DNA from 3 places in the Asaia sp. Ae19-3 genome. Region 3 is predicted to be linked to each of the others. Evidence: riboswitches for the same ligand, from Rfam matches in the RefSeq annotation. Region 3 holds a riboswitch; each other region holds the start of a gene.
The links. Region 3 has a riboswitch for cobalamin ahead of AAID99_RS14035 (HoxN/HupN/NixA family nickel/cobalt transporter). Riboswitches for the same ligand answer to the same signal wherever they lie in the genome.
Positions count from the first base shown of each region.

Region 1: another riboswitch for cobalamin. It lies ahead of AAID99_RS08915 (DUF1636 family protein); the one in region 3 lies ahead of AAID99_RS14035 (HoxN/HupN/NixA family nickel/cobalt transporter).
Region 2: another riboswitch for cobalamin. It lies ahead of AAID99_RS03525 (TonB-dependent receptor); the one in region 3 lies ahead of AAID99_RS14035 (HoxN/HupN/NixA family nickel/cobalt transporter).

Region 1 is NZ_JBCHWF010000001.1:2,048,508-2,052,670, reverse strand. Features, by position in the region: gene AAID99_RS08925 (ATP-binding protein) at 1-726, opposite strand, end outside; gene AAID99_RS08920 (response regulator) at 723-1,442, opposite strand; cobalamin riboswitch at 1,561-1,766, shown strand; gene AAID99_RS08915 (DUF1636 family protein) at 1,902-2,282, shown strand; gene cobW (cobalamin biosynthesis protein CobW) at 2,279-3,301, shown strand; gene cobN (cobaltochelatase subunit CobN) at 3,305-4,163, shown strand, end outside.
Region 2 is NZ_JBCHWF010000001.1:810,948-815,110, reverse strand. Features, by position in the region: gene AAID99_RS03530 (phosphocholine-specific phospholipase C) at 1-1,733, shown strand, start outside; cobalamin riboswitch at 1,819-2,020, shown strand; gene AAID99_RS03525 (TonB-dependent receptor) at 2,110-4,163, shown strand, end outside.
Region 3 is NZ_JBCHWF010000001.1:3,175,936-3,180,098, forward strand. Features, by position in the region: gene AAID99_RS14025 (SDR family oxidoreductase) at 1-82, opposite strand, end outside; gene AAID99_RS14030 (NAD-dependent succinate-semialdehyde dehydrogenase) at 215-1,585, opposite strand; cobalamin riboswitch at 1,785-1,996, shown strand; gene AAID99_RS14035 (HoxN/HupN/NixA family nickel/cobalt transporter) at 2,093-3,133, shown strand; gene AAID99_RS14040 (TonB-dependent receptor) at 3,179-4,163, opposite strand, start outside.

The DNA of each region.
Region 1 (4,163 bases), 1.1 Mb from region 3:
CATTGCGTTGATCGTTTCCACCACCAGCCGGATCTCACGTGGGCCTTCTTCACTGAGCGGCATCAGGCGGGGCTGTGCACCCAGATTACGCACGCCATAGGCCAGATGTTCGATCGGGCGTGAGAGTTGGCGCGAGGCGATGGCGGAAACAGCGATGATCCACAGCGACAGCAGCACGGCTTCGAGACAGAGACGTTCAAAGGCATAGAGACCCCAGAAACGCTGCAGCGCGACACATAGGATCCAGCTTCCGTCGTCGCATTGCAGCGCCGCAAAATAGGAATCGTGAAAAACCGAGGGGTCATAAGGCAGGCCGGGCAGTTGCGAGACCGGATTGTCTACCTGAAAGACGGCAAGCCTCTCGGGCCGATGCGCCAGATAGGGTTTGAGGAACTCCCAGCCCTGTTCGATCTCGGCGGGGCGGTACTGTCCATGCAGCAAAGCCGTGGCAATGGCCGAGCCGGAGGGATACCAGCCAAAACGAAGCTGGTCGGTCGCCGCAGCTTGTGTCAGGGCCTGTCGTGACGCGGCAGGGGCAGCCTGGGTCATGCGGATGACGGTGGCTACCTGGGCGGGGAGTCCGGTCTCCTGAATATCCGGTTTGGTCCAGCGGCCGCCAAACAGGAAGAAGAGTTCAAGCAACAGCAGGGTGACCCCGGCAGCTAGCGCCACGGTCACGATCAGACGACGCGTGATCGTGTCGTCCAGAAACAGGTTTCGGCTCATGCGCGTCTGACCGTCGTGGCAAACATGTAGCCGCCATTGCGCACGGTGCGAATGAGGCTGGGATTTTTCGGATCGGTCTCGAGCTTGTGGCGCAACCGGCTGACCTGAACATCGATACTGCGGTCAAAGGCGGCATGATCGGGGCCGCGTGCCATGTCCATCAACTGGTCGCGTGTCAGCACACGCTGGGGATGCTCGGCAAAGGAAAGCAACAGGTCGAACTCGCCGCCTGACAGCATGACGAGTGCGTTTTCACTCGACCGCAACTCACGGCGGGCCACGTCAAGCTGCCAGCCCCCGAAGCACAGGACCGGTCGCGTCGATGGCGAACTGGGAGCAACCGGGTCGACGGTGCGCCGCAGCACGGCCTTGACGCGGGCCAGCAGCTCGCGCTGGTCGAAAGGCTTGGTCAGATAGTCATCAGCGCCGATTTCGAGCCCCACCACGCGATCGGTATGGTCAGCCATTGCCGAAAGCATGATGACCGGCAGGCGCGATGTTGTTCGCAGGCGCTGGCAGAGGCTGAACCCGTCTTCATTGCGCAGCATGATATCGAGAATCACGAGATCGACCGGCTGGGCCTCAAGCAGGGCGAACATGGCCTCACCATCTTCCGCCGTCGAGACGCGGTACTGGTGCTTACGCAGAAAGCTGGTCAACAGCGTCAGGATATCCTGATCGTCATCGACAACGAGAAGATGCGGCATGGGGGTCATCCCTCGTTCGTATCATGGAGCCAGACCGCCATGATGTCGGGGGCAGACATGATGTTTCAAGATGGAAATAATGCATCGACCGGCAGGGCCTCGCGCTTTGCATGGCGTGTTCGAAACCTGCTAGGACAGGCGTGACGGTGCCTCGCAAGGGGTGAAAAGGGAAGCGGGTCCGGGCAGAGATGCCCCAGTCCCGCGCTGCCCCCGCAACTGTAGGTGATGTCAAACCCCTGCCACGATCCCACTGGAACTCTTCCGGGAAGGGGGCAGGAATTTCGGGAGACCGGCATCACAAGCCAGGAGACCTGCCGTCAGTTCGCTGATTTCATGGACCGGCGGGGTGCCCGGATCGTGACGGATTGCATTTTGTCGAATGCGACAGGTCGGTGCATGCGCCGGCAATCATCACTGCGCCTTGTTTTCGGCCCCTGTTGCGGGGATGAGCAAAAAGCCCGGATTGTCATGAACGCGCAGCCCAAACCCGTTTTTCATGTCTGCCAGACCTGCGCCTCAGGCGGGCAGGCCCTGCATGATGCCCTGATCGAACTGGCAGATCCTGATCTGGTCGCAGTCGAGAGCGTGCGCTGTCTCGCTGCCTGCCGGCAGGGCTGCACCGCGACTCTCTCCATGCCGGGAAAATGGTCATGGCTGCTTGGTCAGCTGAGTCCTGAACTGGCGCCAGACCTGCTTGTCTATGCGCAGGCCTATGGTCGCTCGGCATCAGGCACGGTCATGCCATCCAGACGGCCTGACTCGCTGCGCGATATCATTCTGGGGCGTTTTCCTGCCCAGAATCCTGCTGCTCCTGCCCCACAACATGCCGTTCCGGAAAGCGTCTCATGAGCAAGATTCCTGTCACCATCATCACCGGCTTTCTTGGCGCCGGAAAGACCACGCTGCTGCGCCATCTGATCGCGCAGTCCAATGGTCGTCGCATCGCCATCGTCGTCAACGAATTCGGCTCGCTGGGCATTGATGGCGAGACGCTGCGTGGATGCAGCATTCCGAACTGCCCGGAAGAAGATATCGTCGAACTCACCAATGGCTGCCTTTGCTGTACCGTGGCGGATGATTTCATCCCGACCATGGAGGCGCTGCTCGATCGGCCGCAGCCGCCAGAGCATATCGTGATCGAGACATCGGGCCTTGCCTTGCCCAAGCCTTTGCTCAAGGCGTTCGGCTGGCCGAGCGTGCGCACGCGCATGACGGTTGATGGTGTGATTACCGTTGTCGATGGTCCGGCGGTGGCCGCAGGACGTTTTGCCGATGACCCTGAGGCCGTAGCGAAGCAGCGTGAAGAAGACGAGTCACTCGATCACGACAATCCGCTTGAGGAGGTCTATGAGGATCAGCTCGATTCCGCCGATCTGGTCGTGCTGAACAAGACCGATCTTCTCGATGAGGCGGCGCTTGCCAGCGTGGAGGCGGCTCTCGCTGGTCGCAAGCGCCGCGTGCGCGTTATCCGCGCCCGTGAAGGTCAGGTTGATCCCGCCGTGCTGCTCGGCCTTTCTGCTGCTGCCGAAGATGATCTGGCTGCTCGCCCGTCCCATCATGATGGCGCTGACGAACACGAGCATGACGATTTCACGAGCTTTGTTCTGCCCATCAGGGAGCAGGAAACTGTGGAGCGTTTCATCGCCCGCCTCGAGCATGTGGCGCTGACGCATGATGTGCTGCGGATGAAGGGCTATGCGCCCATCGCCGGGAAATCGCTGCGGCTGGGTGTGCAGGCAGTCGGTAGTCGCATCCGCCATGCCTTCGAACCATGGGGCAATGCCGCGCAGGGCGAGGGCAGGCTGGTCGTGATCGGGTTGCATGGGCTCGATCCAATTGCCGTGCAAAACAGCTTCGACGCTGGCTGAGCCATGCATCTTCTCTTTCGGGAAACGCATGATCTGGACGGGCAGGCCATGGCCGAGGATCTCGGTCATGAGCCCGCCGATCTCGTTCTGCTGTCTTTTTCCGAAAGCGATCTGCTCGGGCTGAGTGCCGTGCATGGCACGCAGGACCCCAGCCTGCGCGTGGCCACATTGTCTCGCCTGCGCCACCCGATGTCGGTCGATCTCTATCTCGAGCAGACCATTGCCCGGGCGCGTTGCGTGGTGGTGCGTCTTCTGGGGGGCACCGAATACTGGCGCTATGGTGTGGATGAACTGCGCGCCCTTTGTCGTGCACGGTCCATTCCTCTGGCATTCATAACGGGAGAGGCCACGCCCAACCCCGCGCTGAAAGCCCTGTCGAACGTCGATATTGCGCAATGGGAGCGTCTCGACGGACTGTTTCGTGAGGGGGGCGCCCGCAATCTGCGATGCGCCCTGACCCTTATGGCCAGCCTTGCCGGGCTGGCGCCGGATGATGGCGCTATTGCCGAGGCCCTGCCGCCCGCCGGTGTCTATCGTCGGCTTGGCACAGAGCGGACAAGCCGAGTTCTGCTGGTATTCTATCGCGCTCACCTGCTCGCGGCCGATCTCGACGGGGTCGATGCCCTTGCCGAGGCGCTATATGAATCCGGTCTTGGCGTTGACCTGATCTATGTGGCCTCGCTCCGTGCGCCGAGCGTCCTGCCTTTTGTTGATCGCTGGATGATGGAAGAGCCGCCGGAGATCATTCTCAATGCGACCTTTTTCGCTGCGCGTGGCGATGACGGCACCCCATCCGTGCTTGAGGCGGCGCAGGTGCCGGTGGTGCAGATCCTGCAGCCGAGCACGACCCTGGTCGCCTGGC
Region 2 (4,163 bases), 2.4 Mb from region 3:
CCTTCCTGTTCGACACTGTGCATACCTCTGCCGCCTGCCTGAAAAGCCTCGACCATAGCTGGAAAGGCACGCAGGCAGCATGGAGTGAGTGGGATAGCTGGGTACCGCACAAGACACCCATGACCATGGGATATTTCACCCGCAAGGAAATTCCCTATTACTATGCTTTGGCCGATGCCTTCACGATCTGCGACGCCTATCACGCCTCGATCTTCGGGCCGACCAATCCAAATCGTCTCTATTTCTTCACCGGCACGAACGGGCTCGCCGTCGGTTCAGCGGGCAAGCAGGCAGTCGAGAATGTCGATGACGGCAACTGGTCTGCTGACATGGCCCATGACAACCCGAAATTCACGCCTTTCGACTGGACGACCTACCCTGAACGACTGCAAGAGGGCGGTGTCACCTGGAAATTCTACCAGGAATACGACAATTTCGGCGACAACCCCCTCGCCTCGTTCCGCCAGTTCCGCAACCTCGACCGCAAGGACTGGCGCTATCTGAACGCCCGCGCCATCGCTCCCGGCTCGAACAAGGAGAACATGCACGAGCTTGAAGGACGTTACCTTCTGGATGCTTTCGAGCATGATGTTGCAGGCGGCACCCTGCCACAGGTCTCGTGGATCGTTCCGCCAGCTGCCCTGTCGGAACATCCCGAAGCCCCCCCCGGCTTTGGCGAGCATCTGATCTCGAAACTCATCGACATCTTCGTCCGTCACCCCGAGACCTGGGCCAAAACAGTCTTCATTCTGAATTACGATGAGAATGACGGCTTTTTCGACCATGTGCCACCGCCTGTCCCTGCGCTTGCGGGGCAAGGCAGCACGACTGTTTCATCCGCAGGTGAGAGCTATCATGGCGAGCCTGTGGGTCTCGGGCCGCGCGTGCCTGCGCTGATCATCTCTCCCTGGACAAAGGGGGGATGGGTCAATTCGCAGGTATTCGACCACACCTCGATCCTGCAATTTCTCGAAAAGCGTTTTGGCGTCGCATGTCCCACCATCACCCCCTGGCGGCGTGCTGTCTGTGGCGATCTGACCTCCGTCTTCGATTTTTCGAAACCCGACGCTGAATGGTCGGCAGAGCTTCCCAATACCGACGACTATCTGCCACAGACGCGTCTATCCTGCGCGCATCCGCCGCCGCTCGTGCCGTCACACGGAAGGCTGCCCGTGCAGGAAACGGGGCAGAGGCCGAGCCGCGCCCTGCCCTATCGCTTTGCCGTCACCACCCATGCCGATGATCCGACAAAACTCACTTTCAGTAATACCGGCAGACAAGGTGTCGTCTTCCGCATTCGCCAGACGGGCATGGCTAGCCAGCATCTGACCGTACCCGCAGGCACGATCAGCCTGTTCGCCTGCGCGCCTGAGGGGGTGGTCGAGATCTACGGACCAAACGGTTTTTACCGCCTCCATCGTCCCGCAAGCGGCGTGGCCCTGCTACAGGAGGAAGGAGAGAACAGCTTGCGCCTCGTCTTCACGGTATCAAACCCAGCCAGCAAAGAGGCGGTCCTGAGTAATCTCTATAACGGCAGGAGTGAAGCGCGTCCTTTCAAGTCCGATACGCAACGCGTCGAGATTGTCGATCTGGGCCCCAGCCAGAACTGGTATCACCTGGAATTGAGAGACCAGGCGGGCACGGTTCTGCTCGCACTGGCCGGACATGTCGAAAACGAATCACCGTCCCATTCTGATCCCCATATGGCCAAAAGCCCGACAAACCCGAGCTGAGAAGAGGCGCGTGTCATTTGGGTTACGCGAGCGTTACAAGAGACCTGCGTCAGCTACGCTCCTGATTGACAGGGCGTGCGCGGGCAGTAGGGTCGCGCGCGATGGTTCCCGCTCGCCGGGATGAAAAGGGAACATGGTGCGATGCCATGACTGCCCCCGCAACTGTAGGTGAAGAGAGCACTGACAAGGGCCCTTGCGGCCCGGCCACTGGGTTTATCCCCCCGGGAAGGCACGTTGTTGCTCGGTGACGCACAAGTCAGGAGACCTGCCATCATCCATGGTCACGGACGAGAACTGATGGGCGGGGTGTCCCGGAAGTGGCGGGTGCAAATCTGCCCATCGTAGTGACGTGAACAGACCGGATAGATCCGCCACCATGCGCCCTTTGCGCCCCTTCAGATCGCTTCTTCTCTCAGGGCTTCCCCTGCTCTCCCTCCCTCAGGCCGTCGCGCAGGATCAGGGAGCGAATGATGAATACATTACCGCCCACGGGCAAAGCACCGGGCTCAATGCCCGGCCTGCCATCGGTGGCAGGCTCGGCCTGAGCCTGCAGCATAACCCGGCCTCGATTGCGGTGATTGACCAGAAAATCATCTCGCAGCGCGGTTATGCCCAGGCCGAACAGGCTGCCGATTTTGCACCGGGCGTCACTTCTGGCGGGTCACCGGGCAACCCGGCGCAGCTCATGATGCGCGGGTTCAGCGGTAATCAGATCCTGATCCTGCGCGACGGGTTCTATTTCGGCCCCACCACCATGGTGAACCGGCCGCTGAACGCCTTCAATCTAGAGGCAGTTGAGGTTCTCAAAGGGCCGTCTTCCGTTCTTTATGGACAAGGCGCTGTGGGTGGCACGGTTGATATGCGCACACGCAGCCCCGACCCGGATCATGCGCATCTGGACACGCTGGTTTCCTATGGCAGCTTCAACACCTGGAACGCAGGCATTGGCGGGTCGATCCCGCTGTCACCGACGCTGGCCATACGCAGTGATTTCAGCCGCACCTCGTCAGATGGCTTCGTCAAGGGCGCTGATCCGCACAGCAATGACTGGACGACGACCCTGCTCTGGCATCCGTCACAGAATTTCTCGGCCCGACTGGGGATGGATTACCTGACAGATGAGCTTTCCACCTATTACGGCGCCCCTCTGGTGCCGGGCTCTGCCGTTCAGGATCAAGCCAGGGGTCTTCTGCATTCATCGAGCGGGCTGGTTGTCAGCAAGGCCTCGCTCTGGCGCAATTACAATGTTGCCAACCCACGAGCGAGTTCGGTCAATGCTACGCCGACCCTGCATCTGAACTGGATCGTGAACGACCGGCTCACTCTGCATGACAAGGCCTATTTCTCCTATGCCAAACGGCGGTGGGACAATGCCGAGACCTACAGCTATATCGGTAGCGAAGGCGCAGTCGATGCCAGTAATGCCCCAATCGAGCCGGGGCGGATCGGGCGTGACCGGTTCTATGTCTATCAGAACCAGCATCAGGTCGGTGATACGATTGACGCCCGCTTTGACTCCACGTTTTTCGGGTTGAAGAACCGTCTGGTGATTGGAGGAGACGCCTATTATCTGCGCTTCATCCGCAATCGTGGTTTTCCCGACGCCAGCTATGCCGACAGTGTCTCGCTGACTGACCCGGAAGGCGGCGCATTGGGCAATTTCGCCGGGGAGTATCCTTACCGCAAATCGCCAACCACCCTGATCGATGCCGGGCTCTTTCTGGAAGACACGCTTTCACTGACCCGTACTCTGCGTCTGGTCGGCGGATTTCGCTATGACTGGCTCTCGCTCGACCGCAAGAACTACAATCAGAATGGGCAATTCAACGCGGCAACGAGCTTCAAGGGCCATTACAACCCTGCCAATTTCCGTATCGGCCCGGTTTACGACATTCTGCCCAATGTCAGCCTCTATGGTGTGTATACGACTGCAGAAGATCCGCCAGGCTCAAACCTGTTCCTTGCCAACAAAGGGCAATTCAGCCGTCTGAGCCATTCGCGTCAGGGGGAAATCGGCGTGAAGGCAAGTACGCTTTCGGGCCGGCTTGTTACCACACTCTCCCTCTTCGATATCCGACGCACTCGGGTTCTGGTTCAGACAGGTCAGGATTCTGTCTCGACCGCCGGAAGCCAACATTCGCGTGGGGTAGAGGGTCAGGCCGATTGGCGTCTCGACCGCCATTGGAGCCTGTCAGGCAATGTTGCCTATACAGATGCGCATTACGGCACATTCTATCCCGATGCCGCGACAGACGCCTCAGGCAATCAGGTGCCCAACGTACCTGCGGTAACCGCCAATCTCTGGGCTGTATGGTCTTCGGCGCTGGACCTGCCTGTCGATCTCGGCGCAGGCATGCGCTATGTCTCTGCGCGCAAGGGCGATTTTGCCAATACGCTTTCGCTCAAGGATTATGCTCTCGTGAACGTTTT
Region 3 (4,163 bases):
GCAGCGGGGTCATGGCCTCGGTCTGACCGGGGATACGGTCCTGGAGAGGGGTGTCGAAAGGGGGCTTGGGGAAAGTCGTCATGATGAACACCTTCGTGCGGGAGAAGGAAAAAAGCGCGGCCCGCGGCCTGCCTGTGTTCATCGCGAAAACGTGAGGTTTAGTTCCGTGGCAAAGGATATCAGGGGTGAAAACCCCTGATATCCGGATCATCAATCAGGCTGAGCGGATCAGTTTGTGATTGACGAATTCCTCGATCCCGTTCGAAGAAAGCTCACGGCCATAGCCGGAATTCTTGACACCACCGAAGGGCAGCTCGGGAGCGGTGCCTGTCGGCTCGTTGATGAACACCATGCCGGTCTCGATGCGTTCGGCAAGCTTGCGGCCACGCTCGACATCGCTGGTATGGATCGAGCCACCCAGACCGTAAGGCGAGTCATTGGCCAGTGCGATGGCGGCATCGTCGTCAGCCACGGGGTAGACGATGGCGGCCGGACCGAAGATCTCTTCGTAGAAGATCGGGTTATCCTTGGTCACGCCGGTCAGCAGCGCTGCCTGCATGAAGAAGCCTTCGCGGTCGAGCTGCTTGCCGCCCACGACCAGCTTCGCACCGTTAGAGACGGCCTTTTCGACCTGGCTCAGGGCCAGCTTCATGGCGTTTTCGCTGCTCATCGGCCCATGGGTCACGCCCTGTTCCAGTGGGTCGCCATAGCGGAACTCGGCGATGGCATCGGAGAGACGACGGACGAACTCGTCGGCAAGCGATTCATGCACGATCATGCGTTTGGCTGCTGTGCAGACCTGACCGTTATTGGACATGCGACCGGCAACAGCGTTGGGGATCACCTCATCCAGATTGGCGTCTTCGAGCACGATGAACGGGTCGGAACCGCCAAGCTCAAGCGTGGTCTTCTTGAGCGCCTTGCCTGCCTGGGCGGCGACCGCGCTGCCCGCACGCTCGCTCCCTGTCAGGGCAACACCGCGGACTTCGGGGCGGGCGATCAGCTCTTCAGATACATCGTTGTCGATGAAGAGATTGGTCCATGCTCCCTTCGGGGCCCCGGCTTCGACGAACAGGGCCTCGAAGGCGAGCGCACATTGCGGTACGCCGGGCGCGTGCTTGGCCAGCACGACATTGCCTGCCATCAGGTTCGGGCCAGCGACGCGGGCGAGCTGGTAATAAGGGAAGTTCCAGGGTTCCACGCAGTAGATGACACCCAGAGACTGGCTCAGCACGGTGGCACGTCCCTTGGCGACTTCAATCTCGCGCGGAGCGAGGAATTTCTCTGCGTTCTCGGCGTAATAGCGCAGGATTTTTGCTGAAAGCTCAGTTTCCGCGATGGATTCCGGCAATACCTTGCCCATTTCGATGGCGATGAGGCGTGCGTATTTTTCCTTGTTCTGCTCAAGGATTTCCGCAGCCTTCAGCACAATGGCCTTGCGCTCGTCAAAGCTGCGATGGCGCCAGTCGCTGTTATAAAACTCGTGGGCAGCCTCGAGTTTCTCGAAGGCCTGGGCCTTGGTGTGAAGCTCGAATTCGCGCTCGGTCTTGCCGGTTGCCGGGTTGATTGTCCGATAAAGGCTCATCGTGATGGCTCCTTTCTTGAGGACCCCCGGCCTCACGGTCGGGTGATCTGCATGGTTTCAGAAAGGCCGAGCCGCGGGATGGTTGCGTGATTTTTTATGCGAAAGACTGTGTCAGCGGGGGCAGGAGCATGGCGATGCAGCGCAGAAAACAGGGAATCAGACAGGGGAATTGGCTTGGCTTTCAGGGCTGTGAGTGGTTACTTCCGTTTCTGTCGAAGGTCTCGCGCAAGCGAGTGAAAAGGGAATGCCGAACGGGCTGGCAGATCCGCTCAGGATCGGGCTTGCGGCGGCAGCTGTCCCCGCAACTGTGAGCGGTGAGTTCCTGCTCGGGCCACTGGGAGCGTGCTTCCGGGAAGGCGCAGGATATGATGACCCGCGAGCCAGGAGACCTGCCTTCGTCTTTGCTGCCATGGCAGCCGGACGGGACGATCCGGCAGCCGGAGACCAGGTTTTGTTCAATCACGCGTTTGAAAGCCCCTTGCGCCACCGGACAGGGATGACGCGCTCATGACGATGGTGAGCGGGGGGATAAACCCGCCTGAGAAAAGCCTGCGTCTGCGTATCTCGATCCTTGGCCTGTGTCTGATACTGGTCAATCTGGGCTTGTGGATCTGGAGCTTCCTCCTGCTGCGTGACAGGCCTCTTCTGCTTGGCAATGCCTTGCTGGCTTATGGTTTTGGCCTGCGTCATGCAGTCGATGCCGATCATATCGCGTCAATCGATAACGTAACGCGTAAGTTCATCCAGATGGGGCGTCAGCCGCTTCTGACAGGGTTCTGGTTTGCCATCGGTCATTCTCTTATCGTTGTGCTGGCGGCGTTGGGAACGGCATTGCTGTCTCAGGCGATGCAGGACCGTTTTGGCGCCTGGCGTGATATCGGCAGCGTGACCGGCACGCTGATTTCAGCCGGCTTTCTGTTTGCGCTGGCGATAACGAATTTCATCGTGCTGCGTGGCGCCTGGCGTGCCTGGCGTCATGTGAAGTCTGGCGGTGCGGTTGAGGAAATCGACATCGATGCGTTGCTGGCCAAGGGGGGGCTGCTGGCCCGTCTGCTGACGCCGCTTTTCAGGCTCGTCTCCAGAAGCTGGCATATGGTGCTGCTTGGCTTCTTGTTCGGTCTGGGCTTCGATACGGCGACAGAGGTGTCCCTGCTCGGCCTGTCTGCCTCTCAGGCCAGTCATGGCGTTTCGGTTGCGACCATCATGATCTTCCCGGCGCTTTTTGCAGCTGGCATGGCCCTGATCGATACGGCTGATGGCGTGCTGATGCTCGGGGCCTATCGCTGGGCGTTTGTCGATCCACTGCGCAAGCTGCGCTACAATATCATCATCACCCTGATCTCGGTCATTGTGGCTGTCGGGATCGGCAGCATCGAAACGCTGAAACTGCTGGGAGACAAGATCGGCTTCGAAGGGCGTTTCTGGCAGCTCGTTTCACTGGTGAGTGACAGTTTCAACCAGATCGGCTTTATCGTGATCGGCCTCTTCGTGCTGGCCTGGATGGCCTCGCTGATCTTTTATCGCGTCGACAGGCGTCGCCGGGGATAAAGTCCGAACCGCCCCATCGACACATGAGTTTGCCTTGCGGCGGCGTCAGAAACTGGCGCCGATACGCATCTGGAAGCTGCGCCCTATCAGGGCTTCATAGTAACGGGTGAGGTTGTAGATGCCGGAATCTTTCGGCAGGGCATCGGTGATATTGTTGATCACGAAATTCGTTGAAAGGTTTTTCGTGATTTCGTAGCCGAGCGAGAGATTGAACTGGGCAAAGGCCGGGCGCTTATTGGCCTCATAACGTGTGGAGGGCACCTGAAGCATGAAAAGGCTCGGCCCGTACCACATCGTCTGCCATTGCGCCGTGAGCGCGCCGCGCTGCCAGGTGGTGTTGAGTGTGAAATTATCCTTGGGCGACGCCGTGCTTCCCGCCAGCAGATAGGTGGTGGAGAGGTAACGCTGCTGGCTTTTGAGGTAATGAACGTAATTGCCCTGCAGATCGACCGTGCCGAAATTGTCGGACAGGCCGAGGCGTCTGAGAGGCAGGATATAATCAAGCGTCGTCTGAAGCGCCTGCGTTTCATAGCTGGCGATATTATAATAGCCGGACTGGAACGAGGTGATCTGTCCGGAGGAATTACGCCTGAAGGTCGAGCAGAACGGGTTGCTCTCATAATCGGCGGAATCATAGCAGGCAGCGAGCAGGTTGCTGGCGCTCAGATAGGTAATGGCGTCAGCAACTTTCACATCGACAAACGAGGCCTTCATGTCGAAACCGCGTATGAAATGAGGGCGAAATTCGAGACTGCCTGTAAAGCTTCTGGAATGTTCATTGCGCAGATGCGCATTGCCTCCTGCTGAGCCCGGTAAAGAGTAGGATTCGAAGTTTGACGTGAAATTCCGGGGCAGGCCCGCCTTTGCACAATTGGCAGCGCGCAGGGCCGGATTGGGGCCAGACGTGATGCTGGCGCTCGAGCAGGGGTCGGTTCCGCTCTCATAGGTGGTCGAACGTGGTGAATAGAGTTCACCGACAGACGGATTGCGAACGGAAACGGCGTAGTTGCCGCTCAGTCCGAAATCGCGC